Regions from separate parts of the Cupriavidus sp. 291-E7 genome, predicted to be linked through region 1. Evidence: predicted binding sites of a transcription regulator. Region 1 holds the regulator's gene; each other region holds the start of a gene.

Evidence for each region. The regulator HrcA, encoded in region 1, represses chaperone genes, less so after heat shock. The targets are predictions, from matches to a motif close to TTAGCACTCNNNNNNNNNGAGTGCTAA.
Region 2: a site for HrcA is predicted at 1,715-1,741, ahead of groES (co-chaperone GroES). Genes of this name have one in related genera too.
Region 3: a site for HrcA is predicted at 8,801-8,827, ahead of rpoH (RNA polymerase sigma factor RpoH). Genes of this name have one in related genera too.

The regions. Positions count from the first base shown of each region.
Region 1 is NZ_JBYOJV010000013.1:150,328-160,551, reverse strand. It holds gene rrtA (rhombosortase) at 1-303, shown strand, start outside; gene mprA (MprA protease, GlyGly-CTERM protein-sorting domain-containing form) at 336-1,976, opposite strand; gene AC3FLX_RS22500 (hypothetical protein) at 2,074-2,532, opposite strand; gene recN (DNA repair protein RecN) at 2,570-4,315, opposite strand; gene AC3FLX_RS22490 (NAD kinase) at 4,355-5,272, opposite strand; gene hrcA (heat-inducible transcriptional repressor HrcA) at 5,391-6,443, shown strand; gene hemH (ferrochelatase) at 6,561-7,676, shown strand; gene AC3FLX_RS22475 (RNA-binding S4 domain-containing protein) at 7,718-8,113, shown strand; gene AC3FLX_RS22470 (hypothetical protein) at 8,183-8,461, opposite strand; gene grpE (nucleotide exchange factor GrpE) at 8,627-9,184, shown strand; gene AC3FLX_RS22460 (thioredoxin family protein) at 9,261-9,665, shown strand; gene AC3FLX_RS22455 (phospholipase A) at 9,676-10,224, opposite strand, start outside.
Region 2 is NZ_JBYOJV010000004.1:33,222-43,445, forward strand. It holds gene groL (chaperonin GroEL) at 1-1,242, opposite strand, end outside; gene groES (co-chaperone GroES) at 1,333-1,623, opposite strand; gene AC3FLX_RS08760 (patatin-like phospholipase family protein) at 1,942-4,248, shown strand; gene AC3FLX_RS08765 (alpha/beta fold hydrolase) at 4,252-5,466, opposite strand; gene AC3FLX_RS08770 (MASE1 domain-containing protein) at 5,463-6,752, opposite strand; gene AC3FLX_RS08775 (ArsR family transcriptional regulator) at 6,870-7,154, opposite strand; gene AC3FLX_RS08780 (cupredoxin domain-containing protein) at 7,320-7,673, opposite strand; gene AC3FLX_RS08785 (metallophosphoesterase family protein) at 7,678-8,604, opposite strand; gene AC3FLX_RS08790 (RNA polymerase sigma factor) at 8,781-9,395, shown strand; gene AC3FLX_RS08795 (anti-sigma factor family protein) at 9,382-10,179, shown strand.
Region 3 is NZ_JBYOJV010000005.1:309,269-319,492, reverse strand. It holds gene ftsY (signal recognition particle-docking protein FtsY) at 1-880, shown strand, start outside; gene maiA (maleylacetoacetate isomerase) at 969-1,616, opposite strand; gene AC3FLX_RS11920 (fumarylacetoacetate hydrolase family protein) at 1,621-2,322, opposite strand; gene AC3FLX_RS11915 (ANTAR domain-containing response regulator) at 2,498-3,133, shown strand; gene AC3FLX_RS11910 (CmpA/NrtA family ABC transporter substrate-binding protein) at 3,531-4,841, shown strand; gene ntrB (nitrate ABC transporter permease) at 4,883-5,791, shown strand; gene AC3FLX_RS11900 (ABC transporter ATP-binding protein) at 5,805-6,608, shown strand; gene ybiB (DNA-binding protein YbiB) at 6,672-7,661, shown strand; gene AC3FLX_RS11890 (pirin family protein) at 7,670-8,542, opposite strand; gene rpoH (RNA polymerase sigma factor RpoH) at 8,897-9,832, shown strand; gene AC3FLX_RS11880 (SCO family protein) at 9,899-10,224, opposite strand, start outside.

The DNA of each region.
Region 1 (10,224 bases):
CAGGTTGCGCTGCTGCGCATGCCGGCCATCGGCTGGTATGGCGGACTGTCCGGCGCGACGCATGGCCTGGTGCTATGGACCGCGCTGCGCCTGCTGCAGGCGCAAGGCTGGTCGCGCTGGATTGGTGTGGTGACCTGCGTCATTGTGCTGGGCAAGGTCTGGATCGAACAGTCGTGGCTGGCCGCCATCGTGTTCGATCCATCCTGGGGCTTCGGCGTGGTGCGCGGCGCCCATGCGGCAGGCGCGGTGGCTGGTCTGGCGTGCTGGCTGCTGCAGGAGTGGTGGGGCCAGCGGCGGCGGTGATTGACAGGCAAGCGCCTGAGCCGCGGGTGCGTTTATCGCGGCGCCTTCCGCCGCGTGCCGAAACCGATCAGGCCGATCACGAGTAGCGCCGCCGCGCTCCACGGCGAGAATGCTCCACCGCCGCCGCCACCACCACTACCCCCGCCACCCCCGCCACCGCTGCTGCCGCCCGATGACGTGGCGGTCGATGGCGGATTCGGTGCCGCCGCCAGTGCCTGGTCCGCATCGAGCAGCCCGGCGCCGCACTTGCCCGTATTGGCACTCAGCGTGCAAAAGCTGCCTGCCGGATGCGGGCGCGCCGTGTTCTTCAGTACCAGTGTCGCCTGTGCGGGCGTCAACGCCGGGTTGACCGCCAGCATCATCGCCACCACACCTGACACCATCGGCGCGGCAAAGCTCGTGCCTTGCGAGCCAACAGTGATGTAGGTGGTGGGGCTGGCCATGCCGGCATTGGTCAGCGTGCGGATGAACGACTGACTGACCGTGCAACCGGTCACGACATTGTTGGTCACGATGACCTTCGAGTTGCCGCAGCCGCCGCCCGGCGCGCTGATGGCCACCTGCGTGCCGACATTGGCAAAGCTCGCGTTCTCGCCATCGTTCGCATGGGCGGTCACCGCGATCACACCCGAACAGTCGGCCGGGGCTTCCACCGCGCCGGCCGAGTTACCCGCGGCGGCCACCACGATTACGCCCGCGGCGTTCAGGTCGTTGACGGCCTGCTGCTCGATGCTGGAGCACGTGCCGCCACCCAGGCTGACGTTGACCACGCGCGCGGGGGTGGGGTTGTTCGGCACACCGGGCACGTTCAGACCGCCTGCCCAGCGCATGCCGTCGACGGTATCGGAGAGCAGGGCGCCGCAGCGGCCCGATACGCGCACCGGCTGGATGCGCGCGTTCCAGTCGACACCGGCGATATCCGAGGCATTGTTGGTCGATGCACCGAGCACGCTCGCCACGCGCGTGCCGTGCCAGGTGCTGTTGCTTGCGCCGCTGCCATCCGGGCATGTCGAGCCGGAGGGTACGAAGTCGCCCGGATCGGTCGGGTCGCTGTCGCGGCCATCGCCGTCGACCGATACCGTGGTCGTCGATATGAAGTCATAGCCCGCCACGAGCCGGCCGGCCAGGTCGGGGTGCGGCAGGTAGCCGGTGTCGACCACGGCGATCACGATGCCGCTGCTGCCACGCGAACGATCCCATGCGCGCGGCAGGTTGGCGCCGCCCGGCACCGTCGCCGGGGCATTCATGTAGACCTGATTCACGAAATCGGGGTCGTTCGGCACGGTGTCGTGCAACCGCAGCCAGCGGTCTGGCACCGCGTCGGCCACGCGCGGATCTTCGCGCAGCCGCTTGGCTACCGCTTCCGGATCGTCGCCGCGGTTGTCCTTCACCGTCAGCAACTGCATGGCATTGGCCATCGGCCGCTTGACCGACAGCGTAAGCCCGGTGTTCGACTCCACGCGCTTCATGCGCGAGGTGTCGGCGCTGGTGTCGACGGTCTGGCTGCCGTCGCGCCAGCGCACGATGTAGTTGCCCGTGTAGACCGGCGCCTGTCGTGCCGTGGCGGACGTGTCTGCCTGTGCGGCGGGGGCGAGACCCAGTAGCGATCCGAAGACGATCAGCAGCGCTGGCAGCCCCGACCGGTGGCGAAAGTTCAGCTTGAGACGCGGCATCTGTGCTCCTGTGGAGTTCTGGTGATGCAAACTGCTACGGCTGATGAGTTGCCCGATGACCTGCTTGGCTTTTTGACCCGGCCAGTTGACCCGTACGTTACGACTTCGGCATGTCGCGGCTGTCCGGCATGGTGCGATGCGGCCGCAGCAAACGATCGGGCGTGGCCGACTCCACGCGCGGCGCGGCCTGCAGCGTGGCCACGGCCTGGTCCAGCGTCACGTCGGCGGACGCGGTCACGGCCGTCACCAGCCAGACGCCGCCAGACATCGGCCGCTTGACCATATAGCGCACCGGTCCCTTGACCTCGGCCAGCAGCTTGCCGGCCTCCTCGGACGCCGTCACCTCGGGCGGCGCGAACTTGACGAGGATGTCGCCAATGGCACGGTCATCGGTAATGCTGCCGCGCGGCGGCGCGAACGACGTTGATTCCGACGCGCATCCCGACACCGCGGTCAGGGCAGTCAGGGCCAACGCGGCAATCGCGGACGCGGTCGCGCGGCGAGCCATCCTGTATGACCTGGGATGGCCGGGCAATGGCAGCTTGCCATGTTTCATCGGTTGAAACTCCTGTTCCAGTGATCGTGGGCGCCGCTCAGCCTGCCGCGCGGCGCGGCTTTTTGCCGCCGCCCTCGGCAGGGGCATGCGCGGCGTTGGCTGCCAGACCGGCCGCGCGGGCGCCCTGCGCGAGCATCTCTTCGGCATGTTGCATGGTTGTGGCAGTCACCGTGGCGCCGCCGAGCATTCGCGCCGTTTCATTGACGCGGCCTTCGGTGTCGAGCACGCGGATGCGCGAGCGCGTGACCGCGCCTGTCTTGTCGGCCTTGCTTTCCTTGCTGACCAGCAGATGGGTGCCGGCCTGCGCGGCAACCTGCGGCAGGTGCGTGACGCACAGCACCTGGCGCGAACGGCCGAGTTCCTGCAGCCGGCGGCCAACCACTTCGGCCACGGCGCCGCCGATGCCGGTATCGACCTCGTCGAAGATCAGCGTCGGCGTGGGCGCGGCTTCGCTGGTAATCACGGAGATCGCCAGGCTGATACGCGCGAGTTCGCCGCCCGATGCCACGCGCGCCAGCGGACGCGCGGTGACGCCGGCGTGGCCGGCGACCAGGAATTCCACCTGCTCCAAGCCGTGGCTCTGGCCTTCGTCCAGCGGGTTCAGTGCCACCGCGAACGTGCCGCCCGCCATCGACAACCCTTGCATGGCGTCGGTCACGGCGGCGGACAGTGCGTCGGCGGCGACCTTGCGCGCGGCCGACAGATGCTGGGCCAGCGTCAGATAGGCGGCGCGGGACGCGGCCTCGCGGGCCAGCACCTTGTTGATGTCCTGCGCGGCCTGCAGGTCGTCCAGCTGCTGCTTGCGGGCCAGCAGTTCGTCGGCCAGCTGCTCCGGCGGCAGCCGGTACTTGCGCGCCGTGGCGTGCAGTGCCTGCATGCGCTCTTCCACGGCCTGCAGCCGTTCGGGGTCGAGTTCGAGCCGGTCGACGTAGCGGTTCAGCGTATGCGCGGCTTCGTCGACCTGCACCAGCGCCGGTTCCAGCGCGGCCAGCACGTCGCGCAGCGCGGGGTCGACATCGGCCAGCTGCTGCAGCCGGTGCACGACGCCGTTCAGTACCGACGCCACGGCGCCATCGGATTCCGACAGCGCGTCGAGCGCGGCGCGGCTGCCGTCGATCAGGCCGGCGGCATGCGACAGCCGGTTGTATTCGGACTGGATCTCTTCCCACTCGCCGGGCTGCGGGGCCAGCTTTTCCAGTTCGCCGACCTGCCATTCCAGCCGTTCACGTTCGAGCTGCATCTCGCGCGACTGGTGCTCAACCGCCTCGCGCTGCTTGACGCACACACGCCACGCGCGCCACGCCTCGGCCACGGCGCCGGCCTGCTCGGTCAGGCCGGCATGGGCGTCGAACAACTGGCGCTGCGCATCGGGCCGCAGCAGCTGCTGGTGCGCGTGCTGACCGTGGATGTCGACGAGCTGGTCGCCCACTTCGCGCAATTGCGCCAGCGTGGCCGCGGCGCCGTTGATGAAGGCCTTGCTGCGGCCCGATGCATCGACGGTCCGGCGCAGCAGCACCGTGTCATCGTCGCCGGCCAGTTCGCGTTCCTCGAGCCAGGCGTCCAGCGCGGCATGCGTATGGAAGGTGGCGCTGATGCTGGCGCGTGCCGCGCCTTCGCGCACCACGCCGGCGTCGGCGCGTTCACCCAGCACCAGTGCCAGCGCGTCGATCAGGATCGACTTGCCCGCGCCGGTTTCGCCGGTGAACACGGTGAAACCGCTTGTGAAGTCGAGATCGAGCGTATCGACGATGACGAAATCGCGGATGGACAGGCTGCGCAGCATCTTGGACCGTAGGTGGCGTCAGGCGGGAAAGTGGATGGCTCAGAGCCGGTTGTCTTCGGTCGGGTACTCGTGCCAGTGCAGCTTCTTGCGCAGCGTGGCGTAGTAGTTGTAGCCCACCGGGTGCAGCAGGTTGATCGTCTTGGCCGAGCGGCGCACGACGATCCGGTCGCCGGGCAGCAGCGACGCCAGCGACTGCATGTCGAAGTTGACGCTGACATCGCGCGCGCTGGCTACCTCGATCGTGACCTCGGCGTCGTGCGGCAGCACGATCGGCCGGTTCGACAACGCATGCGGGGCGATCGGCACCAGCACCAGGCCAGAAAGCGTGGGATGCAGGATCGGGCCGCCCGCGGCCAGCGCATAAGCGGTGGAGCCGGTGGGCGTGGACACGATCAGGCCGTCCGAACGCTGGTTGTACATGAAGTGGCCATCGACCGAGACGGCCAGTTCGACCATGCCCGAGATGCCGGACCGGTTGACCACCACGTCGTTGAATGCCAACGCCGAAAAAATCACCGCATCGTCGCGGATCACGCTTGATTCCAGCAACATGCGCGATTCGGCTTCGTACCGGCCGGCCAGCATTTCGGGCAGTGTCGTGGTGACGTCCTCGAGCGGGATGTCGGTCATGAAGCCCAGCCGGCCGTGGTTGACGCCGATCACGGGAACGTCGTGGCCGGCCAGTTGGCGGGCCAGGCCCAGCAGCGTGCCGTCACCGCCGAGCACCACGGCCACGTCGGCGTCCCGCCCGATCTCGTCGGGCGTCAGTACCGGGTAGCCGGTCAGGCCGGTGGCCTGCGCGGTTTCGCGCTCGAACACCACGTCCTGCCCGTTACGGGATATACAGGACGCAAGCTCCTCGAGCGGGCCTTCGATCCCGGCGGTCGAGTGCCTGCCCACCAGGGCAACAGTCTTGAACGGCGCGCGCGGGGCGCTGGGCTTTGAGGGGGCAGACATGGCGGGATTAGAACATACCGGCATGGCCATTGCCAGCTTCCCCCGGATAGTCCCCGCCGACGCGCGAATGACGGCCTTGACGCCCTAACTGCCCAGATTTGATTAAAATCCCGACATCATGGACGAACGTTCGAAAACGCTTCTCAAGACCCTGATCGAGCGGTACATCGCCGAAGGACAGCCGGTGGGCTCGCGGACCCTGTCGAAGTACTCGGGTCTGGACCTGTCGCCGGCCACCATTCGCAATGTGATGTCCGACCTCGAGGAAATGGGGTTCATCGCCAGCCCGCATACGTCGGCTGGCCGCATTCCCACGCCTCGCGGGTACCGGCTGTTCGTCGACACGATGCTGACGGCCCGCCCGCTCGAAGGCCCGCCGGGGCTGAGTGCCGAACTGGCCGGCCTGACGGACCAGATCCAGGGCCAGATGGCGAGCCAGCAGCTGGGCCCGCAACGGATGATCACGGCGGCGGCGCACACGCTGTCCAACCTGTCGCGCTTTGCCGGCGTGGTGATGACGCCACGGCGCGCCCAGTCGTTCCGGCAGGTGGAATTCATGCGGCTGTCCGACAAGCGCATCCTGCTGATCATCGTCAGCCCGGAAGGCGACGTCCAGAACCGCATCATCCAGACCGAGCTGGCCTACACGCCGGCCCAGTTGATCGAGGCCGCCAACTTCTTCAACACGCACTACGCGGGAATGAGTTTCAACGCCGTGCGCGACCACCTGCGCGGCGAGCTGCAGGCGCTGCGGCGCGATATGTCGTCGCTGATGCAGGCCGCCGTGGAGGCCGGCAGCAGCGCGATGGCCGAGGACAACACCGAGCAGGTGGTGATCTCGGGCGAGCGCCGGCTGCTGGAGGTGGAAGACCTGTCGTCGAGCATGGACAAGCTGCGCCGACTGTTCGACGTGTTCGAGCACAAGACCAGCCTGCTGCAGCTGCTGGACGTGTCCAGCCACGCGCAGGGCGTGCAGATCTTCATCGGCGGCGAGAGCCAGCTTGTGCCGATCGAAGATATGGCCGTGATTACGGCGCCCTATGAAGTGGACGGCCAGATCGTGGGGACGCTCGGAGTGATCGGCCCCACGCGCATGGCCTACGAGCGCGTGATCCCGATTGTCGACATCACGGCAAGACTGCTGTCGAGCGCACTGAGCCAGAACTCCTGATGCGCTGCCGGTGTCTGTCCAGTATTGGCCGCCCCAGCCGGCCGGCCAACATTTCCAGATGGTTTGGCCGATTGAATCCCCGATTGCCAGCGCCCCGGCATCCGAACCGGAATCCTCATGACGTTTTCGCCTGAACCGGCATACCAGCACGGCCAGCCGCCGCGCACCGCGATCCTGCTGATCAACCTCGGCACACCCGACGCGCCCACGCCCAAGGCGGTGGGGCGCTACCTGAAGGCATTCCTGTCCGATCCGCGCGTGGTGGAAATTCCGCGGCTGGCCTGGCTGCCCATCCTGTACGGCCTGATCCTGCCGTTCCGCTCGCGCGCGTCGGCGATGAAGTACGAATCGATCTGGCTGCGCGAAGCCCATATGACCGGGTCGCCGCTGCTGGTGCATACCGAACGCCAGGCGCATGCGCTGCAACTGCTGATGCGCAAGCTGGGGCACGACGTGACCGTGGCCTGCGCGATGCGCTACGGCAATCCGTCGATCGAATCGGTCATGGAAGCGCTGCGTCGCCAGGGCACGGAACAGATCCTGGTGCTGCCGCTCTATCCGCAGTTTTCTGGCACGACCACAGCCACGGCGTTCGACGAGCTGTTCCGTGTGCTGTCGGCCTGGCGGAATCAGCCGGAGTTGCGCCTGATCAAGCACTTTCACGATCATCCCTCATATATCGCGGCGTTGAATGTGCAGGTCCGGCGATATTGGGCCGAGCATGGCGTGCCGGACTTTGCGGCCGGCGACAAGCTGATCCTGTCCTTCCACGGGCTGCCACGGCGCCTGCTGGATCTTGGCGATCCGTACCATTGCGAATGCCTGAAGACCGGGCGGCTGCTCGGCGAGGCGCTGGGGCTTCAGCCGGGCCAGTATCAGGTGACGTTCCAGTCGCGCTTTGGCAAGGCCGAATGGCTGCAGCCCTATACCGCGCCGACGCTGGTGGAACTGGGCAAGGTGGGCACGCACCGCGTGGATGTGTTCTGCCCGGGTTTTCCGGCCGATTGCATCGAAACGCTGGAGGAAATCGCGATGGAAGGGCAGAGCGAATTTCGCGTGGCCGGCGGCAAGGACTTCCATTTCATTCCATGCATGAATGATTCCGAGGCCTGGATCGCGGGTTTGGCAGAGATGGCGCTGCAGCATTTGCAGGGCTGGCCGCTCGATTTGCCGCATCCGCATGAGTTGGAGGCGCGGCGCACGCGTGCCCAGACGCGCGGCGCGGCGGCATGAGCAAAGCTCAGGGCGCGGCGAGGATGGGAAGGAACTGAAGCATGCAAGTGGACTTCGAAGCGGATGCGCGGATGCGCATCGACAAATGGCTATGGTGCGCGCGGTTCTTCAAGACGCGCTCGCTCGCGGCCGATGCGGTGGAGCGTGGCCGGGTGACCGTCAATGGCCAGCCTGTCAAGAATTCGCGTGAGGTGAAGCCGGGCGATATGGTGGTGCTGGAAGCGCATCAGCAGCGCTGGGAGGTGGTGGTCAAGGGCGTGCCGGCATCGCGCGGGGCTGCCCCGATCGCCCAGAGCACCTACGAGGAATCGCCGGAAAGCCAGGCCCGGCGCCAGCAGGAAGCGGACCGGCGGCGCATGCAGCCGGAACCGGCCGCGCAGCTGCAGGGGCGGCCGACCAAGCGTGACCGGCGCCGTATCGACGACTTCAGAAGTTGATCAGGCAGCGAAGGAACAACAGGAATCCAGCCGGAGCGGAGCGCCTCGGCTGGTCAAGGGAAGAAGGGGTTATCGGACGTATTGGACGATGTAGTGCTTGAATACGGCCTTACCGCTGCCATACTCCGTGTCGCGCGGGGCAACCGCGTCCGAGAGACAGATGAAGGTCGTCATCGCCGACAACGCGGCAACGAGGCATAACGTCACGACAGGCAGCTTGTGCATGGTGAAGCGTCCCAAAGATGCACCAAAATGATCCACCTCTTTGCTCCCGTTATTTTTGTCATTTTTTCCTACATTGAATCTTAGTGTTTGCGTTGCAGCAAAGCAATAAACACCAGATTGCATCAAACAGGCCTTTGTAACGGCGTATTTCCGAGTCTCTGAACCCGCACACCTTGAAAAACCCTGAGGGTGTCGCCATGTGCGGCTAGACTTGCCGATTGGCATCCAATCCACCCCCCGGTCCGCAGTCAGCGCGGCCCGGTGTTTTTAGCTTTGATACGAATCGACATGGAAGAACAGAATCAGACGCCAGATCCGAACACGCAGCAGGCGGCCAATGCCGGTGCTGCGCCGGCGCCCGAGGCTGCGGCCGCCGGCGCTGACGACATCGCACGCCTGACCCAGCAGGTGGCCGAGCTGGAAGTCAAGGCCAAGGAGCACTACGACATGTTCCTGCGCGCCACGGCAGAAGGCGAGAACATCCGCCGCCGCTCGCAGGACGAGGTGTCCAAGGCGCACAAGTTTGCGATTGAAAGTTTTGCCGACAACCTCGTGCCGGTCATGGACAGCCTGCAGGCCGCCCTGGCCGACAACACCGGCGACCTGAAAAAGCTGCGCGAAGGTGTGGAGCTTACGGCACGCCAACTGGCCGCGGCATTCGAGCGCGGCAAGATCGTCGAAGTGAATCCGGTTGGCGAGAAGTTCGATCCGCATCGCCATCAGGCCATTTCGATGGTGCCGTCCGAGCAGGAGCCGAACACCGTGGTCTCGGTACTGCAACGCGGCTACACGATTGCCGACCGCGTGCTGCGTCCGGCGCTGGTGACCGTTTCGGCGCCGCGCTGACCGTCAGGTTGTAATGGATTGAAACACGCCCGGTGGCCGCAAGGTCTCCGGGCGTTGCTGTTTCTGGAGGGTCAGGATGTCCGATACGCAACAACCCCATCTCGATCACCGTGCATTCGAGGCGCTCGACATGCAGCCGGTGGACCCCGACTCGATCGATGCCGCCATTGCCGCCAGCGGAGACGACCTGGTCTGCGTCTTCTTCTGGGGCGTGGACTGCTTCAACTGCGAGATTGCCAAGAAGGCGATCCTGGCGAACCCCGACCAGCTCCGCGCGCTGAACCTGCGCTGGCTGCACACCAACGTCTACGCGCATCCGGAAGTGGGCCGCCGCTTCGGGCTGCATGGGATTCCCGTGTTCATGTTCTTCCACAAGGGCAAGAAACTGGGGCGCGCCACGGGCTGGCATGGCTATGGGCAGTTCGCGGCGGCGGTGGGCAACGCGAAGCTCAAGGCCGAAGGCAAGCCGCTGGCTGGCTGACCGCCTGGAATCAGCGGGACAGCGCGTAGCCGATGCGGAACTGCCACGGCGTCTTCTGGTTGTAGTAGAGCAGGCTTTCGCCATACCCGTAGAAGAAGCCGGCCATCAGGAATCCGGCGGTGCCGGGCAGCAGCCGCGCCAGCGGATAGGTGACCTGCGTGTCGACGCTGCCGTAGCCCTTGCGGGTGCCTTTGCGCAGCGTGGCGGCGAATTCCCAGGAATCGGGTTTGCCATAGGCGACGTTCAGGTCCACGTAGCCGCGGTAGTGCGCAATGTCCTCGTTGTCGCTCTTGCCCACGTAGGCGTAGACCTTCGGCGCCACGCGCCAATGCCAGTCGGTCTGGTCGCCGAAGTACATCGTCGGCTTCACGAACAGCGTGTTGATAGAGCGCGAATCGTCGCCAGCGCGGCCGTTCGATTCGTGTTCGAAGCCGGTGGCGATCGACAGCCGGCTCAGCACGCTGTTCTTCACGCCCGTATCGGACAGGTAGTAGTACAGGCTGGGCCGGTAGTTGGTGTCCTTGAACGGGCGCGAGTCGCCCGCCAGATCCCACAGCGA
Region 2 (10,224 bases), on a different contig from region 1:
GCCGGGGACGATACCTTCTTCCACAGCAGCGCGGGTGGCGTGCAGGGCGTCTTCCACGCGGGCCTTCTTTTCCTTCATTTCGACTTCGGTGGCGGCGCCAACCTTGATCACGGCAACACCGCCGGCCAGCTTGGCCACGCGCTCTTGCAGCTTCTCACGGTCGTAGTCCGAGGTCGCTTCTTCGATCTGGGCGCGGATTTGCTTCACGCGGCCTTCGATCGCCGATGCGTCGCCGGCGCCGTCGATGATGATGGTGTTTTCCTTGCCGATCTCGATGCGCTTGGCTTGGCCCAGGTCCTGCAGCGTAGCCTTTTCCAGCGTCAGGCCGATTTCTTCGGCGATCACGGTACCGCCGGTCAGGATGGCGATGTCTTCCAGCATGGCCTTGCGGCGGTCGCCAAAGCCCGGAGCCTTCACGGCGGCGGTCTTCAGGATGCCACGGATGTTGTTCACCACCAGCGTGGCCAGGGCTTCGCCTTCCACGTCTTCAGCGATGATCAGCAGCGGGCGGCCAGCCTTGGCCACTTGCTCCAGCACCGGCAGCAGGTCACGGATGTTCGAAACCTTCTTGTCGAACAGCAGGACGAACGGGCTGTCCAGTTGAACAACCTGCTTTTCCGGGTTGTTGATGAAGTACGGCGACAGGTAGCCGCGGTCGAACTGCATGCCTTCCACGACTTCCAGCTCGTCGGCCAGCGACTTGCCGTCTTCCACGGTGATCACGCCTTCCTTGCCGACCTTGTCCATCGCTTCGGCGATGCGCTCACCAATCGAGGCGTCGCTGTTGGCCGAGATGGCGCCAACCTGGGCGATTTCCTTGCTGGTCGTGGTCGGCTTGCTCAGCTTCTTCAGCTCTTCCACGGCCGAGGCAACAGCCTTGTCGATGCCGCGCTTCAGATCCATCGGGTTCATGCCGGCGGCCACGAACTTCATGCCTTCGCGGACGATCGACTGGGCCAGCACGGTAGCGGTGGTGGTACCGTCACCGGCGTTGTCGCTGGTCTTGGAAGCCACTTCCTTGACCATCTGGGCGCCCATGTTCTGCAGCTTGTCCTTCAGTTCGATTTCCTTGGCCACGGACACGCCGTCCTTGGTCACGGTCGGGCCGCCGAAGCTGCGCTCCAGCACCACGTTGCGACCCTTCGGGCCCAGGGTCACCTTCACTGCGTTGGCGAGAATGTTCACGCCTTCAACCATCTTGGCACGTGCGGCGTCGCCGAACACTACGTCTTTTGCTGCCATGTCTTGAATCTCCGAATCTGGATCGAACGCCCCGCGCACATGGCGGGACGTTCTGGAATCTGGGGTTTTGTCTGGTGAGACAGGCGTCGATTACTTGTTGACGACGGCCATGATGTCTTCTTCGCGCATGACCAGCAGTTCCTGGCCATCCACCTTCACGCCCTGGCCGGCATACTTGCCGAACAGCACGCGGTCACCCACCTTCACGTCGAGGGCGATGTTGTTGCCCTTGTCATCCTTCTTACCCGGGCCAATGGCGAGCACTTCGCCTTGATCCGGCTTCTCGGCTGCATTGTCGGGAATCACGATGCCGGACGCGGTCTTGGTTTCATTGTCCAGACGCTTCACGATCACACGGTCGTGCAGAGGACGCAGGTTCATACGGACTCCTAAATACAAAAAGTGAGTTTCAATTCACAAATGGCCGTTGTCTGCAACGGCCATCAGGGTTGGGTACCGCGGGGAAGGACTGTTAGCACTCTCCCCCAGCGAGTGCTAATTATAGGGACGGGGTATTTCGATTTCAAGACGAGACCTGAATGGGGGTTTTCCCGTAGAGCGATGAAATACCGGTTTCTGGCCTGCCGATTCGCCACTTTTGGGCACTTCCCGCCGAAAATGTCCACGAAAACTCCCGTTGCGGCGTTCGCAGATGGGTCCGTCCACAACGCTGCAAGCCCCCTCTTCCGAAGTCACGCCATGTTTCGCCAAGCCAATGCGCCGCACCGCGCCCCATCGGGGTGGACTGTCCTGTTCGGTCTGTTTCTGCTCGGGCTGCTGCCCTGGCAGCACGCCCACGCGGCGTGTGACGGCGGCCACGCAAACGGCGCAACCGCACGGCCACGCATCGGCCTGGTGCTGTCGGGCGGCGGCGCGCGCGGATATGCCCATATCGGCGTGCTGAAGGCGCTGGAGCGGATGCATGTGCCCGTGGACTGCATCGCCGCCACGAGCATGGGCGCCGTGGTCGGCGGGCTGTATGCGGGCGGCATCGGCGCGGACGAGCTGGACAAGCGGCTGTCCGGCGTGACCCTCAGCGACATCGTGTTCGACCGCAACGAGCGCGCGCAACTGCCGCAGACGCTGCGCGAGGACAGCTTCCAGTATCCGATCGGCATCTCCGCGGGTCTGGGCAAGGAAGGCGTCAAGCTGCCGGTGGGGCTGGTCCAGGGCAACAAACTGCTGACCCTGCTGCAGGACTGGACGGCGGCATGGCCCGGTGACGTCGACTTCAACAGCCTGCCCGTCCCGTTTCGAACGATCGCCACCGACCTGGCCACCGGCGCACCGGTGGTGCTGGACCACGGCTCGTTGCCGCACGCGATACGCGCGAGTGCCGCCGTGCCCGGCCTGTACGCGCCATTCAAGGTGAATGGGCGCACGCTGGTGGATGGCGGCCTGGTCAGCAACCTGCCCGTGCAGATGGCGCGCGACATGGGCGCCGACATCGTCATCGCCGTCAACGTGGCCACGCCGCTGGACGACCCCGCGAATCTCGATTCGCCGGCGGCCGTCACGCAGCAGATGGTGACGATCCTGACCAATCAGAACGTGGCGACGCAAAAGGCCCTGCTCGGACCGCGCGACGTACTGCTGGAGCCGGATCTCGGCACGCTGTCATTTACCGATTTCTCGCACGCCCACGACGGCGTGCAGAAGGGTTATGCCGCGGCCGAAGCCATCGCGCCCCGGCTGGCCGCGCTGGCCCTGCCGCGCGAGGCGTGGGACCAGTATGTGGCTTCGCGTGCCACGCGCATGGCCACGCTGGAGCCACGCCGCGTCGATGCGATCGAGATTCACACGTCGGGCCGCATCCCGGCTTCATACGTGCAGCAATACCTGCGCGTGCGCGAAGGCGACCGCTACGACACCGCGGCCATCAACCATGACCTGGACCAGCTATCGACCAGCGGGGATTTCGAAAGCGTGACACAGGAGCTGATCACCAGGGACGGACGCTCCGTGCTCAAGGTCGACGCGCAGGAAAAATCGTGGGGGCCGCAGTTCCTGCTGTTCGGCTTTGGCCTGTCGACGACGTTCGACGGCAAGGGGGCGTTCAACCTGCAACTCGGCCATCGCTATCCGTGGCTGACGCAGGGCGGGCTGGAATGGCGCAATGACATCGTGCTGGGCAGCAACCAGGCCAAGTGGCACACCGAATTGCGCCAGCCCATCTTCGACCGGCTGGGCTTCTACATTGCCCCGTATCTGGAATATGGCCGCAAGCACGTCGATATCTATCCGGATAACGGAGACAAGCGCAACGCCACGCCACTGACGGCCGTGCGTGTCGACACCGCGCTGGCGGGTGTCGATCTCGGCCTGCCGATCGGCCGCCTGGGCGAGTTCCGCGTCGGCGCGAACTACCAGCAGGTGCGCTACGACTCCGACTATCTGCTGGCCGGCATGCCCAACGGCCGCTTCAGCGCCAGCGTGCGCCAGCCGGTCGTTCGGGCGCAGTTGACCATCGACCAGCTCGACGACCCGCTCTATCCGCGCAAGGGTTACTACCTCTTTGCGGTGAACCAGCTCTCGTTCGGCGGCACCGACAACAGCTTCGACGACGTCCACGCCAAGGCGCTCTGGGCCGGCAGCTATGGCCGCCACACGCTGAACCTGGCCGCCGAGGGAGCGATGACCTACAACGACCATCGCTCGAACAACAGCGTCAGCGGCGGGCTGGGCTTCACGCTGGGCGGATTCCAGCGTCTGTCGGCCTATGCGCCGGACCAGTTCTCGGGCAACTACCTGTTGTATGGCCGGTTGACCTATCTGAACGAACTGCGCGAGTTCACGTTGCCGGGCCTGCGCACCACGGTCTTTGGTTCCAGCCTCGAAATGGGCGATGTCTGGCTCAGACGGCGCAATTTCGGCAGCGGCCCGTACAAGTCCAGCGCCAGTGTGTTCATTGGCGGCAACAGCGTGATCGGGCCGCTCTATTTCGGATTCGCGGCGGCGCCGGCGGGCGTGTGGAACATCTACCTCCAGCTCGGCCGCGTGTTCTGATCGCTAGCCGGCCAGCGCGGCCGGGTTGTCCACTGACATCGCCGAACGGTACTCCACGGCGGCAATGCGGCCATTGCGCAGTTGCAGGGTCTGGACGCCGTGTCCGTGCATTGGCATGCCATCGAGCAGGTAGGACACGGCGATATCGACCTCCACGGTCAGGCCGTCGATGCGCGGCGCCCCGACTGCTTCGATACGGATCGACTCGCCTGCCAGTTGCGACAGCCGCTCGAACAGGCCGATCACGGCGTCACGATCGCCGTACTCGCCGGCCAGTGGGTGGTCGCCCACATGGCGCCAGACGATGGCGGGGTCCAGCTGCGGATAGATTGCCTCGAAATGACGGGTGGTCAGCGCGGCCAGATAGTCGCGGACCAGCGCCTGCACCGCTTCGGCCGACATCGGCGCTTCCACCGCGCGCCGCGCGCGGATGGGGCGGGCCGAGGCATCGAGCCCGAGAAATTCGACCACGCTGGCCATGACCTGCTCACGATCGTTGTCGACGCAGATCATGTGATAGCTGTTCTCGACGACGACGCCGCGCACCTGCGGCACATTGGCCATCAGAAAATCGGCGGAGCGCACCGACGTCAGCTCGTCCTCGCGCGCATGAACCACCAGCGTCGGGCATGGCACGCGGTGCGCGCCGTCGATGACCCAGCGCCGCAGCCGATCCACCTGCCGGATGCAAGTCAGCGGCACCCAGCGATAGTGGAAATTGTCGCCCCGTTCGAACTTGGCCTTGACGATGGCACGCACGAGGTCGTTCTTGATGCCGAACGGTTCGTTCTCTTCCACCTTGATGCGGGTGGGCAGCACAGGCAGGTGGTACACCACGTGCCGCAGCCAGCGGTAAGGCGGTGTCGACCAGCCGTCGATATAGACCGGCGCGGACAGCGCCACGAGCAGGCCCTTGCGATGCTGCCGCCGGTCGCACAAAGCAACGGCCAACAGCGCGCCCATGCACATGCCGATCACGTGGAACGTGTCGTACTGATCCACCAGCGCGTCGTACGCCTCGGTGACCGTATCGATCCACTGCTCGGCCCGCACGGCCAGCAGGTCTTCCGGCGTGCCGCCGTGGCCCGGCAGTGTGACGGCGTGCGTTTCCACGCCGCCGCGGCGCAGCACCTTGTGCATCGGCCCCAGATCGTACTGGGTACCGCCAAGGCCGTGGATCAGCAAGGCCCCGACGCGCGGGGCCCGATCGGTCGTCATGCCGCGCGCCGTCCTTCAGTATCGTGGCTTGCCACGATGCGCCAGGCACCGGCAATCAGCGCCACGGTATCGTCCCCGTCAAGCAGCGGACCGCTCATGTCGACGACGGTCGTGGTGGCGCCCGCCGGCAGCAGCAGGCGGAACGTCAGATCGCCGCGCACTTCGCCGTCGCTTTCGCGCAGCCAGCGGCGGCGCACCTCGGCGCGATCGTCGGGATGCACGCTGGCCAGCACATCGTCGAGCGTGGCAAAGGCGGACTCAGGCAAGCCAAACGCCTGTTCGACGCTGCCGCTCCAGCGCAACCGGCCACTGTGCGGATCGAGGTTGTAGACGAGCTGGCCGCTGGCCGCCAGTGCCAGCTCCACGTCGTTCTGCCGGCTGGCGGCCGCCTCGTGCAGTTGCTCACGCGCGGTGCGCAGCGTGCTGATCAGCAGCGTCAGCAGCGCCGCCACCGCCAGATAGAGCTGCGCCACCAGCAGCGAATAGCCGTGATAGACGGCCGTGTCTGCAAACGGGCCATCGCCCTGCGCGGTATTGAGCAACACCAGTGCCGACAGCAACGCCACCGCCACCGATCCACCGCGCCCACCCAGCAGCAGCGCCACGATTGCCACAAAAAACAGCGGAATATAGGTCAGTGCGTAGGCCACACCGAGCGAGAGCTGCACGAGCCGCGTGCCGTCGAACACGGCGGCCACGGCAACCAGTACGGCCAGCAGCGCGGCAATGCCGGCCAGGAATTCACCGCGGCGCCGGCCGCCGGAGCGGGCAGCGCTGAAGCGGCCCCATCCCGCGAACACCGGCGTCACGATCAGCACGCCCACAAAGTCCGCGGCCGCCCACACCTTGGCCGTGGCCCAGAACGGCACATCCATGAACAGCCAGAACCAGCCCGCGCCGAAAACCGCGCCGCCGACGCTACTGACCACGGCGGCCACAAGCAGGCCACGCAGAAACGCCAGCCCCTCCAGCGAAAACCGCATCATGTGCACCAGCGCCACGGCCACCGCCGCAAAGCCGATCTCGTCCAGCGAGAACAGCAGCATGCGGAACGGATCGCGTCCTTCGACCACGCCAAGCAGCATCTGCGCGACCAGGAACGCCAGGGACAACCCAATCCAGCGGCGCGCCGGCGCCAGCATGAACGCGGCCACGGTCACCCCGGCGGGCAGCCAGATATAGCCGGTCGCGGCAAACGGCCCATTGATCTTGTGGGATGCGTAGCCGAATACGAAGTACAGGATCGCCCACAGCGGCAGCGTGACGATCCGGTTTGCGAGTTTCACGGTTGGGATTCCTGATGCGAGGCGCGACGCGCAAGGGACGCGGGCCACGCTGGATGAACGGAGAACCCCGCCGGCCAGTTGACCGGCGCAGTCAAAAAAGCGCCCGGAAAGGCACTGCTAGTTGAGGCCGCTGCGATCGACGTATTCGAGCGCCTCGCGCACGGCGCGACGGGCCTTGAGGATATAGCAGACCTGGTGATCCCGGATGGCGAGCGCCAGCACCTCGGCCTGGACCATCTCCTGGAAGTGGTGGGCCGCGCGGCGCAGCGTCACGCCCGACGCCTCGGCCAGCACGATGGCCGGCAGGCCATCCTCGCCCGCCGCCAGCAGCGCGCGGCAGATGGCCGCGCGGGCCGGCACCGTCAGCAATGCAAGGGTCAAGGTGCTTTCCTGGGTTTCCATGGTGTCCGCCTGAAAGGTATTGGCCGCAAGCCCGATGATGCCTCAATGCACCGCCATCGTACGCTCAAATAAGACGGTCATACGCCCGTCGAATCGGGGGATCGGGAGAGTGTGGCGCGGCTGCACACCCGGCGTCAGGCGCGCCGGGCGCGGCGGCCGCCCCGGCTAGGCCACCTCGATCGTGCCGCCCATGCTCTCGTGGCCCGAGCCGCAGAAGATGTCGCACAGGAAGGCATAGCTGCCCCGCCGCTTCGGCGCGGTCAGCCGCACCTCCACGGCCTTGCCCGGCGGCACGTCAGCCCGCACGGCAAAGTCGGGCGCCGAAAACCCCATGATCACGTCCTCCGCCGTGATCGCCAGCACCACCGTCTCGCCAGGCTTGAGCGAAATCCGGTCGGGGATAAAGACAAAGCGCCGCGCGCGCATCGGAATCACGCGCGGCGCGGCGGCGCCCAGCATGGGCGTCATAGCGGCGATCAGTATCAGGCCCAGCAACTTGCGCCGGTTCACGGTTGGCATGGCGTCATCCCCTCCCGGTCACCGGCTGCTCGGCCAGCCGGAACGCGTCCTTGCCCGGCGTTGCCGTCGCGTTCACCTCCCTCCAGCCCAGTCCCTGATACGGATGCGCGGCGTCCCACGGCACGGGGAGCCGGCGCGGCTGCGACCCGGCCGGAGGCAGTGGAAACATCAGCGAGCGTGCCGCGTGGTGCGCGATATGGCCGGTCATGCGGTGGTGTTCCTGGTGGATATGCCCGTAGAACACGGTGACGTTGCGGTACGGCATCAACTGATCGATCACCTTGGCACCGTCGCGCGTGGCCCAGTCCCATTGTGGATAGAGATCGAACAGCGGCCGGTGCGTGAATACGACGATGCGTGCATCGCGCGGCTGCTTTGCAAGATCGGCGGCCAGCCATGCGAGCTGCGCGTCGCCCACCTGTCCGCCGGGGTCGGACACGTTGTCGAGCACGATCGCATGCAGGCCCTTGTGGTCGAACGTGTAGTGCGTGGGGCCGAACAACTCCTGATAAGCGGCGCCGTTGTCCAGGCTCGCATCGTGTTCGCCGGGCATCAGGTGGACGGCGCCGGCCCGCAGCGGCGCGATGATGTCGCGGAACTCGCGCATGCGGCGGCGGCGCTCCGCCGGGTCGTCGGTGGTATGCGTCAGGTCGCCCGTGAACATCACGAAATCCGGCGGCTGTGGCAATGCGTTGACCGCCGCCACTGCCTTGGGCAAGGTACCGCGCGCATCGGGATTGGGTGGCCCTTCAAAGCCCCAATGCGCATCGGACAGTTGGACGAAGACGAAATCCTCGTCGCGGGTGGCCGCCCAGCCGGGCAATGCCGAAGCGCATACGGCGCCGCCGGCCGCGCCCGCTAGGCGCAGGATGTCGCGCCGGCTCCAGTTTCCATTCATGACCGTCTCCATTGGTTGGATGGTGTCTGTCATACCGGCGCCGCACCGGATTTATTCCCGATGGACGGCGCCCCACCTTCCGCGTGTGGGGGAGGGAGAACACCATTGGCGGATTGAATCCTGCGGGAATAGAATCGGCGCAGCGCCGGTAATACAAGGGAGACGCCCCATGATGCAGTGCCCTGCCGATCCGCCCCTCGAGGACTGACTTGGACGCCGCCAATATGCGCCGCCGATTCGACGCCCTGGTGCTGCCGCACCTGGACGCCGCGTACAACCTTGCCCGCTGGCTTTGCGGCAATACGGGCGATGCCGACGACGTGGTGCAGGAGGCCTTTCTGCGCGCGTTCCGGCTGTTCGCCAGTTTCCGCGGAGACCAGCCACGGCCCTGGCTGCTGGCCATCGTGCGCAACACGTGGTTCACCACGTGGCAGAAGCGCAAGGCCGCCGCGGAAACCGGCTATGACGAGTCGCAGGCCGATATCGACCTGCCCGATTGGCACGGCGCGCCGGGCGACCCGGAGCAGTGGCTGCTGCGCGAGGAAGACGTGCGCCTGGTACACGCCGCGCTGGAGCAGTTGCCGGTGGTATTTCGGGAGGTACTGGTGTTGCGTGAGCTTGAGGAACTGCACTATCGCGATATTGCGCGGATCGTCGACATCCCGGTCGGCACCGTGATGTCACGCCTGGCGCGTGGCCGGCGCATGCTGGCCGCGGCCGTGGTGGCACTGCGCGATGGCCCGCCGCGCAACACCGCGCAAGATCAGCCGGCATCCGCCGACCCCATTCCACCCGCAGGAGGCCCGCGTCATGGATTGCAATGAGGCCCGCAACCTGCTGCAGGCCACCGCCGACGGCGAGGTAGGCGCGGCTGACAGCGTGCGGCTCGAACGGCATCTCGAAGATTGCGACGGCTGCGTGCAGGCGCTGGGCAACCTGCAGGCGCTGCGCCGCGCCACGCGCCGTGGCGCCTCGTACCATCGCGCACCTGCCGAACTGCGTGCACGGATCATCGATGCACTGCCCGCCCCGCCGAAAGATGACCTTTTCGATGCCGTGCCGGAAACGCAGGCGGGCTGGCGCCGCTGGTTCACGTGGTCGCCGGGGGCCAACGCCGCGCTCGCGGCCATCACCGCGGCTGCCGTGGGACTGGGCGTGTTCCAGTATCAGGCGCGGCCATCGCCCGACGACCTGCTGGCCAACGCCATTGTCGCCAGCCATGTGCGTGGCCTGATTTCGAACCGCGCCAGCGACGTGATCTCCACCGACAGCCACACGGTCAAACCCTGGTTCAACGGCCGCATCGACTACGCGCCCGATGTGCGCGACCTGGCCTCGGCGGGCTTTCCGCTCGTCGGCGGCCGCGTGGACTTCATCGACGGCCGGCGCGTGGCCGTGCTGGTCTATCGCCGCAACCAGCATCCGGTCGACGTGTTCGTGATTCCAGGTGCAGGCTCAGGGGTGGGGGAACGGGTACGGCAGGGATATCAGCTCGAAAGCTGGACGGCGAATGACATGCGCTTTGTGGCCATCACCGATGCATCGGCGGGCGATCTGCGCAAGTTCGTGCAGGCGTGGCGGAATGCGGAGGACGGGGAGCAGCGGTGAGGTGTGGAAGGACCAGACCGCTGCTTGACTCCCCTCTCCGTAGGC
Region 3 (10,224 bases), on a different contig from region 1:
GCGCCTGAAGGCCGGCCTGTCGAAGACCAGCCGGAACATCGGCGTGCTGTTTGTCGGCGTAAAGGTCGACGAGGCCCTGTTCGAGGAACTGGAAACCGCGCTGCTGATGTCCGATGCCGGCGTGGAAGCGACCGAATACCTGCTGACCGAGCTGCGCCGCCGCGTAAAGAGCGATCGCATCGAAACCGCGGAAGGCGTGAAGGCTGCGCTGAAGGACCTGCTGGTGCAGTTGCTCAAGCCGCTCGAAAAGACGATGGAGCTGGGCCGCGAACAGCCGCTGGTGATGATGATCGCCGGCGTCAACGGCGCGGGCAAGACCACCAGCATCGGCAAGCTCTGCAAGCATTTCCAGTCGTACCACCAGTCGGTGCTGCTGGCCGCCGGCGACACGTTCCGCGCCGCCGCGCGCGAACAGCTGACGATCTGGGGCGAGCGCAACAACGTGACGGTGGTGGCTCAGGAAAGCGGCGACCCGGCCGCCGTGATCTTCGACGCCGTGAACGCCGCGCGCGCCCGCAAGATCGATATCGTGATGGCCGATACCGCGGGCCGCCTGCCCACGCAGCTGCACCTGATGGAAGAACTGAAGAAGGTCAAGCGCGTGATCGGCAAGGCGATGCCCACGGCGCCGCACGAGTGCCTGCTCGTGATCGATGCCAACACGGGCCAGAACGCACTGGCCCAAACACGCGCCTTCGACGACGCGCTGGGCCTGACCGGCCTGATCGTGACCAAGCTCGACGGCACGGCCAAGGGCGGCATCCTGGCCGCCATCGCACGTCAGCGCCCGGTGCCGGTCTACTTCATCGGCGTGGGCGAGAAGGTGGAAGACCTGCAGCCGTTCAAGGCCGAGGAATTTGCGGAGGCGTTGCTGGGGTAACACCAGGCAACGAACTGGCAAGGTTCTACTTTCAAACAAAAAACCCCGGCATCGCTGCCGGGGTTTTTTGTTCTGGCGATGGATCCGATCACTCGCTATCCGGCTGCACCCCCGGTGCCGCCTTCTGGAACGCTTCCTCCTCCATGCAGTTCGCATGGATCTTCGCGATCGTCGGGAACGGGGTCAGGTCCACGTTGAAGCGCTGCGAGTTGAACACCTGCGGCACCAGGCACAGGTCCACCAGCGTCGGCGTATCGCCGAACGAATAGCGGCCCACGCGGCCCAGTTGCGACAGGTTCTTTTCGAGCGATGCAAACCCCTGCTCGATCCAGTGGCGATACCACGCGTCCTTGGCTTCCTCCGGCACCTTGAGTTCGTGCTTCAGGTACTTGAGGACGCGCAGGTTGTTCAGCGGATGGATCTCACAGGCGATTTCCTGGGCCAGACCGCGCACCACCGCGCGGTCGAACGGATCGCTGGGCAGCAGCGCCGGCGCCGGATGGATCTCATCGAGGTATTCGATGATCGCCATCGACTGGATCAGCGGCTTGCCGTCCACCACCAGCGTCGGCACCACGCCATCGGCGTTCAGCGCGCGGTACTCGGGCTTCAGCTGCATGCCGCCTTCCTTGAGCAGGTGCACGCCCTTGTAGTCGTAGGGCAGACCCTTCAGGTTCAGGGCGATGCGCACGCGAAACGAGGCCGAGCTACGGAAGTAGCTGTAAAGCTCGAGCATGGCGTCACACCACCTTGATCGTCAGGTCGCCCACGCCGGCCACGTGGCACTGCATGACGTCGCCCTTGACCACCGGCCCCACGCCTTCGGGGGTGCCGCTGTAGATCAGGTCGCCCGGCTGCAGTTCGAACAGCTTCGACAGGTACGACACCATCTCCGGCACCGACCAGATCAGGTCGGAGAGGTCGCCGCGCTGCTTTTCCACCCCGTTCACTGCCAGCGTCACGGCGCCCTTTTCGGGATGGCCGATGGCGGACACCGGCACGATCGGACCAATCGGCGCCGACTTGTCGAACGCCTTGCCGGTTTCCCAGGGGCGGCCCGTCTTCTTCGATTCGTTCTGCAGGTCGCGGCGCGTCATGTCCAGGCCGATGGCATAGCCGTAGACGTGGCTGGCAGCCTGGTCGACCGGAATATCGCGGCCACCCTTGCCGATGGCCACCACCAGTTCCACTTCATAGTGGCAATTGCCGGTGCCCGGCGGATAGGGGAACGTGCCCTCGGTGTTGTCGGCCACGTAGCTGACGGCGTCGGACGGCTTGCAGAAAAAGAACGGCGGTTCGCGGTCTGGATCCGAGCCCATTTCACGTGCGTGCGCGGCATAATTGCGACCCACGCAATAGACCCGGCGCACGGGGAAGCTTGCACTGCTGCCTCGCACCGGCACCCCGACGGGGGCCTGCGGGGCGAATACGAACTCGGTCATCCAACTCTCCTGCTTTCTCTTTTTGATGGAACGCCGCGCCGGTGCATTCGGCGTGCCTCGATATCGGAAATCGGGGGCGCGGCAGGGGCAAAGCATACACCCGGCGTACGGTGGCATACAGTGAAAGCACACCCGGCGCGAATCTTGCATATTGCACTGCAACCAAGCGACCGCCATGAACCGCCGCACCCAGCCCCCATCCGCCAGCGCACCTCCCGCCGCAGCCTCGCGCCCTTTGCGCATCCTGCTGGTCCGGGACCCGCACGACGCCGATCCGCTCAACGTGGAGACCATCCGCGCCGGATTGGCGCAAGCTGGCTTCGCCGAGGTGCAGACCGTCGACGCGGACCTGAAGCTGCCCGATGTGATCACGGCGGTGCAGCCCGACCTCGTCATCATCGCTTCAGAATCCGCGGCCCGCGACACCATCGAGCATGTCTGCGTCTCGACGCAGCACGCGCCGCGGCCCATCGTCCTGTTCACCGACAATGACGACTCCCAGCGCATCAAGGCAGCGCTGTCGGCCGGGATCACCGCCTATATCGTCGACGGGCTGCGCGCCGAGCGCGTGAAAACCGTCCTGGACGTGGCCTATGCGCGGTTCGAGCTGGACCAGCAACTGCGCGCCGAACTGGACGCCACCAAGCTCAAGCTGGCCGAGCGGAAGACCGTGGAGCGTGCCAAGGGCCTGCTGATGCAGGCGCGCGGCATCAGCGAGGACGAAGCCTACAAGCGCCTGCGGTCGATGGCGATGGAACGTGGCATCAAGCTCGTGGACGCCGCCGAGCGCGTCATCGACGTCATGAGCTGACCCCCGCCTCACGCCGGACTTGTGCATGCACAAGTCTGGCGCAGCACCACCTCCGGCTTCTCCCTTCCCCCGCGCACGCTTCGAACGCCAGGCCGGCCGCCGTGTGCGCCGCATGCCTGCTTCATGCACCGTCCGCATGCGTCCGCGCATCCAGATGGGGAAAACGCGCGCGCGCCGGGAAATTTGTGCACCGCAACGAGCATGGCATGGGGCTTGCGTTATCCACGGCAAGGCCAACGACGGCCGGCATCACCCGGCATCAACCCACAACACGTGTGCACGCGAGCCAACGACGGCACGCGCGGCATCGGACAACGGCGTCCTGCACCGCACCTCCGGCTTCTGATGAAGACGGGGCTGCGGTCAGGGCGCCTTTTTTCTTCTCGGAGCCATCGCAATGCCCTCTCGCCTCAAGATTGCCAAGCCCAACGTCGCCGACAACGCCGCCGCCGACCACGCGCCCGCCAGCCACGGCCGCCGCCGCGCGCTGGCCACCATTGCCGGCGCCAGCGTGATGACGCTGGTGGACCCGCTGGTGCGCAGCGGTGCCTGGGCCGCCGGCTCCGACGCCCCCGAAAAGACCGAGGTCAAGATCGGCTTCATTCCGCTGACCGACTGCGCGTCGGTCGTCATGGCATCGACGCTGGGCCTGGACAAGAAGTACGGCATCAAGATCACGCCGAGCAAGGAAGCGTCGTGGGCCGCCGTGCGCGACAAACTCGTCAATGGCGAACTCGATGCCGCGCACGTGCTCTACGGCCTGGTCTATGGCGTGCAGCTCGGCATCGGCGGGCCGAAGAAGGACATGGCCGTGCTGATGAATCTGAACCACAACGGCCAGGCCATCACGCTGTCGCAGAAGCTGGCGGAAAAGGGCGTCAAGGACGGCGCCAGCCTGAAGGCGCTGATGACGCGGGAAAAGCGCGAGTACGTGTTCGCCCAGACCTTCCCCACCGGCACGCACGCGATGTGGCTCTACTACTGGCTGGCCGCCAACGGCATCAATCCGATGCAGGACGCCAAGGCGATCACCGTGCCGCCACCGCAGATGGTGGCCAACATGCGCGTGGGCAACATGGACGGCTTCTGCGTCGGCGAACCGTGGGGCGCGCGTGCCATCGCCGACAAGATCGGCTTCACGGCCGAAACCACTCAAGCCATCTGGAAGGATCACCCCGAGAAGGTACTCGGCACGACGTCCGAGTTCGTCCAGAAGAATCCGAACACGGCGCGCGCGATGGTGGCGGCCATCCTGGAAGCGTCGAAGTTCATCGACGCATCGGCGTCGAACCGCCGCAAGACCGCCGAGACCATCGCGGCCAAGTCCTACGTCAACACCGACATGGACATCATCCTGGATCGCATGCTGGGCCGCTATACCAACGGCCTGGGCAAGACCTGGGACGACCCCGATTCGATGAAGTTCTACCAGGACGGCCTGGCCAACTACCCGTTCCTGTCGGACGGCATGTGGTTCCTGACGCAGCAGAAGCGCTGGGGCCTGCTGAAGGACCATCCCGACTACCTGGCCGTGGCCAAGCAGGTGAACCGCATCGACGTGTTCAAGCAGGCGGCCGCCGCCGCGCAGGTGCCGCTGCCCAAGAGCGACTTCCGTACCGCGAAGCTGATCGATGGCGTGACCTGGGATGCCACCAAGGACCCGAAGGCCTACGCCGACGGCTTCAAGATCAAGGCGAACGCCCTCTGACCCCATAGCCCGTCTCATCGCTCTTCCGAAAGGAGCTTGCCGTGAATGCCATCGCCCCAACTTCTCCGAAAGGTGCTGCCGTGGATGCAGATGCCATCGATTCCGAAGCCAAGGAACATACGCGCCGCCGCGCGCGGGAGATTGCCGCCCAGGCACAGCAGGCGGCACGGCGTGAGGCCATTGCCGCCATCGTTCACAAATGCGTGCCGCCACTGGCCGGCTTCGTGCTGTTCCTGCTGGTCTGGCACGGCATCGCCACGCTGATTCCCGCGCTGCCCACGCCAGGTGTCACATGGAATGCCGCCGTGCCGCTGTTTTCCGATCCGTTCTATCGCAATGGTCCGAACGATCAGGGTATCGGCTGGAACGTGCTGGCATCGCTGGCGCGCGTGGCGGCCGGCTTCGGCCTGGCGGCGGTGATCGGCATTCCGGCGGGCTTTCTGCTCGGGCGCTTCGCGTTCCTGAACGCGATGGCCGCGCCGGTGATCAGCCTGCTGCGGCCGGTGTCGCCGCTGGCCTGGCTGCCCATCGGCCTGCTGCTGTTCAAGGCCGCCAACCCGGCTGCCATCTGGGCCATCTTCATCTGCTCGATCTGGCCGATGATCATCAACACCGCCGTGGGCGTGACACGGGTGCCGCAGGACTACCTCAACGTGGCGCGCGTGCTCGATCTGTCCGAATGGAAGATCTTCCGCAGCGTGCTGTTCCCGGCGGTGCTGCCGTACATGCTGACCGGTGTGCGGCTTTCCATCGGCACCGCGTGGCTGGTGATCGTGGCCGCCGAGATGCTGACGGGCGGCACCGGCATCGGTTTCTGGCTGTGGGACGAGTGGAACAACCTCAAGGTCGAACACATCGTCATCGCCATTTTCATCATCGGCGTGGTGGGCCTGGTGCTGGAGCACCTGCTGCTGGCCCTGGCGCGCCGCTTCAGCTACGGCAATACCTGAACGGAGTCCCAGGATGGAAAAGTTCGTCAGCATCGAAAACGTCGGCCAGACGTTCAAGACGCGCAAGGGGCCGTTCGTGGCGCTGCGCGACATCAACCTGTCGATTGCCGAAGGAGAGTTCATCACGCTGATCGGGCATTCGGGCTGCGGCAAGTCCACGCTGCTGAACCTGATCGCCGGCCTGACCATGCCCACCGCCGGCGCCCTGATCTGCGCGGGGCGCGAGATTGCCGGACCCGGGCCGGAGCGTGCCGTGGTGTTTCAAAACCACTCGCTGCTGCCCTGGCTCACGTGCTTCGAGAACGTCCACCTGGGCGTGGAGCGCGTGTTCGGTGCGGCGGAAAGCAAGGCACAGTTGAAGGCCCGCACGCATGACACCCTGGCACTGGTGGGTCTGACGCATGCCGAGTCCAAGTATCCGCACGAGATATCGGGCGGGATGAAACAGCGCGTGGGTATCGCCCGGGCGCTGGCGATGCAGCCGAAGGTGCTGCTGATGGATGAACCGTTCGGCGCGCTCGATGCACTGACTCGCGCGCACCTTCAGGACGAACTCATCAAGATCGTCGCCCGTACGAAGAGCACCGTGGTCATGGTCACGCATGACGTGGACGAAGCCGTGCTGTTGGCCGACCGCATCGTCATGATGACCAACGGCCCCGCGGCCACGATCGGCGAGATCCTGAGCGTCGGCATCGCGCGCCCGCGCGACCGCGTGGCGCTGGCGGACGACAAGACCTACCATGCGTGCCGCACCGCGGTGCTGGACTTCCTGTACCGCAAGCAGCGCAACCCGGCGCTGCAAGAGGCTGCCTGAGCCTTTCGCCGACGGAATCGTGGGGCTATCATGAACCCCAACCCCACGATTCCGGCAGTCACCATGACCACTGCAGCAGATTCGCCTTTTTCGGCGGCAAAGTACATCAAGGAAATCGGGCGCGGCGTCAACGGCGCCCGTGCGTTGCCGCGCGAGGACGCGCAGGCGTTGTTCGACGCCATGCTGGCCGGCCGCGTTTCCGATATCGAACTGGGCGCCGTGCTGATGGCGTACCGCATCAAGGGTGAAGCCCCGCACGAACTGGCGGGGATGCTCGAAGCCGCGCACCTGCATTGCCAGCCGCTGGCCGCGCCGCCCGACAAGCCCGTGGTGGTGATCCCCAGCTACAACGGCGCGCGCAAGCAACCCAACCTGGTGCCGCTGCTGGCGATGCTGCTGGCGCGCGACGGCGTGCCGACGCTGGTGCATGGCGTACGCGGATTCCAGGGCCGGGTCACCAGCATCGCCCTGTTCGAGGCGCTGGGCGTGCCGCTGTGCGATACCACGCAGGCGGCGCAGGACCAGCTGCGCGCGGCATCGAACCCGCTGGCCGTGCTGCCCGTGGACGTGCTGTCGCCCGCGCTGTCCGCGTTGCTCGAGAAGCGGTCGATCATCGGCCTGCGCAACTCCTCACACACGATCGTGAAGATGCTTCAGCCGGTGGGCGGCCATACGCCCGCCGAGGCGTTGCGCCTGTACAGCTACACGCACCCCGAATATCGGGAAACGCTGACCGATTACTTCTCGCATGAGCCGGCCAACGTGCTGCTTGGACGCGGCACGGAAGGCGAAGTCGTCGCGGACGCGCGCCGCAGCACGCGCATCGACTGGCTGCACGACGGCCACCAGCGCACGATGGTGGACCCGGTGGGCGGATCGATCGCCGAGGTTCCGGCGTTGCCTGCCGGCACCGATGTGGCCGAGACGGCGGCCTGGATCCGGAAGGTGCTCGATGGCACGGAAGCCGTACCCGCGCCCATCGCGACCCAGATCGCCACGATCAAGGAGTGTCTGCAACAAGCCACTCGCGTGGCCTGGGCCAGCCCGCTCTGAGCTGCGGCTTAACGCCGCACCGGCAGCGGACTCCGCTCGGTTTCGCCGGGCACGTGAGGGAATTTGTCGTCCTGCCAGCGCTGGCTGGCTTCCTCGATGGCCTCCTTGCTGCTGGCCACGAAGTTCCAGAAGATGAACCGGCGTCCGTCAGTAGGGTCGCCGCCGAGCAGCATCACGCGCGACGGCATCGTCGCCGTGATGGTGACCGGCTCGCCGGGCGTCAGCACCACCAGATGCTCGGCCGGCAGCGTTTCCCCATCCATTTCCAGATTGCCGTCCACCGGGTAGATGCCGCGCTGAACATGATCGGCCGGAATCACGAGGCTGCTGCCGGCGTCCATCTCGATGGCGACGTAGAGCGTCCGGCTATACACACGAACCGGGGACTCGGCGCCAAAGGCGTCGCCGGCAATCACCGTCATCCGCACGCCCGGCAGCTCCAGCTTGGGCAGCGTGGCGCCCGGGTGATGGTGGAAGGATGGCGGATCGTTCTCATGCGCCTTGGGCAGCGCCACCCAGGTCTGGATGCCGTGAACACGGGGCCCTGCCTCGCGCAGATCGTCGGGCGTGCGCTCGGAGTGGACGATGCCGGTGCCAGCCGTCATCCAGTTCACATCGCCGGGCCGGATGACCTGTTCGCTCCCGAGGCTGTCCCGATGCATGATCGCGCCTTCGAAGAGATAGGTCACGGTAGCCAGGCCGATATGCGGATGCGGGCGCACATCCATGCCTTGTCCCGGCGCCATTACCACCGGACCCATATGGTCGAAAAAGATGAACGGGCCGACGGTCTGGGTCGTGGCGGCCGGCAGCAGGCGGCGTACGGTGAACTCGCCGAGGTCCCGCACATGGGGCTTCAGCAAGTGTTCGATAGCAGACATGGAAACGTCTCCGAGGAATGGTGCAATGCGGCTGGAAAACAACTTCAGTGTAGCGAATCCCGCAATTCACCATCCCGAAATTACAGTGAATTGGTCGGAAACCGATTGACCATCCTTCTCTCTAATCTTCTTGCCAGATGGGCGACTGCCCGCAAGGCCTTGCCGGTGCTGGATTCGGCCGGCCAGAGATCCGAATCGATGGCTATTACAAAAGAGGATGCAATCGGGCTGAACTATCAACCCCATAAGTTCTCTAACTTAGCACTCGTCCGGTTCGAGTGCTAATATGCGTTGCAATGCGGTGTCCTTCCGGGACACACCGGCAACCCACCGCCGGATGCGAAAGGAGTCATAGTGAACGCAGTTCTGTCTGCCGATCAAACCCAAGTTTCTCGCCGTCTGCCAACGGCGCCCCAGAACGCTACCGCGAACAGCCTGGCGCTGACTTTCCCGGGCACGCTGGGCAATCTGGAAAGCTACATCCAGGCGGTGCATCGTGTCCCGATGCTCACCCCCGAGGAAGAGCTGAGTCTCGCACGCGATTTGCGCGATCACGAATCCGTCGATGCCGCGCGTCGCCTGGTGATGTCTCACCTGCGTCTCGTGGTGTCGATCGCCCGCCAGTATCTGGGCTACGGCCTGCCGCACGCCGACCTGATCCAGGAGGGCAATATCGGCCTGATGAAGGCCGTGAAGCGCTTCGACCCGGAACAAGGCGTGCGCCTGGTGTCGTACGCGATGCACTGGATCAAAGCCGAGATCCACGAATATGTGCTGAAGAACTGGCGCATGGTCAAGGTCGCCACGACCAAGGCGCAGCGCAAGCTGTTCTTCAACCTGCGCAGCCACAAGCAGGGTCTGCATACCTTCACCCCCGAGCAGGTGGAAGCCGTTGCGCGCGAGCTCAACGTGAAGCCCGAAGAGGTGATGGAGATGGAAACCCGCATGGCGGGCGGTGACATGGCGCTGGAAGGCCAGGTCGACGACGGCGAAGAGGAATTCGCCCCCATCGCCTACCTGGCGGACAACCATAACGAGCCGACCAAGGTGATCGAAGCCAAGCGCCACGACCGCCTGCAGGTCGAGGGCCTGGAAGAAGCGCTGGGCAAGCTCGATCCGCGCAGCCGCCGCATCATCGAGGCGCGCTGGCTGGACGTCAACGACGACGGTTCGGGCGGGTCCACGCTGCACGAGCTGGCTGACGAATTCGGCGTGTCCGCCGAGCGGATCCGGCAGATCGAGGCCGCGGCCATGAAGAAGATGAAGGGTGCGCTGGCGGCATTCGCCTGATCCACACCCCGCCAAAGCAAAAGGCCGGTCGATTGACCGGCCTTTTTGTTTCCTGCGCGCCCCGCGTCAGGACATCAGCGCCTTCAGGTCGTGAGCGATCGGCTCCGGACCCTGGCCGTGACGGATGAACAGGCGCAGCTGGCCGCTCTGGTCAAATACGTAGCTGCCTGCCGAGTGATCCATCGTGTAGTTGTTCGGCGACGAACCGGGGACCTTGGCGTAGTACACCTTGAAGTCCTTGGTGACCTTCTTGAGTGCCGCCTCGTCAGCCGGGCGCAGGCCCAGGAAGCGGGCATCGAAGGCCGGCACATATTGCGCCATCAGCGCCGCCGTGTCGCGGTCCGGGTCCACGGTGACAAACAGGACCTGCACCTTGTCGGCATCCGGCCCCA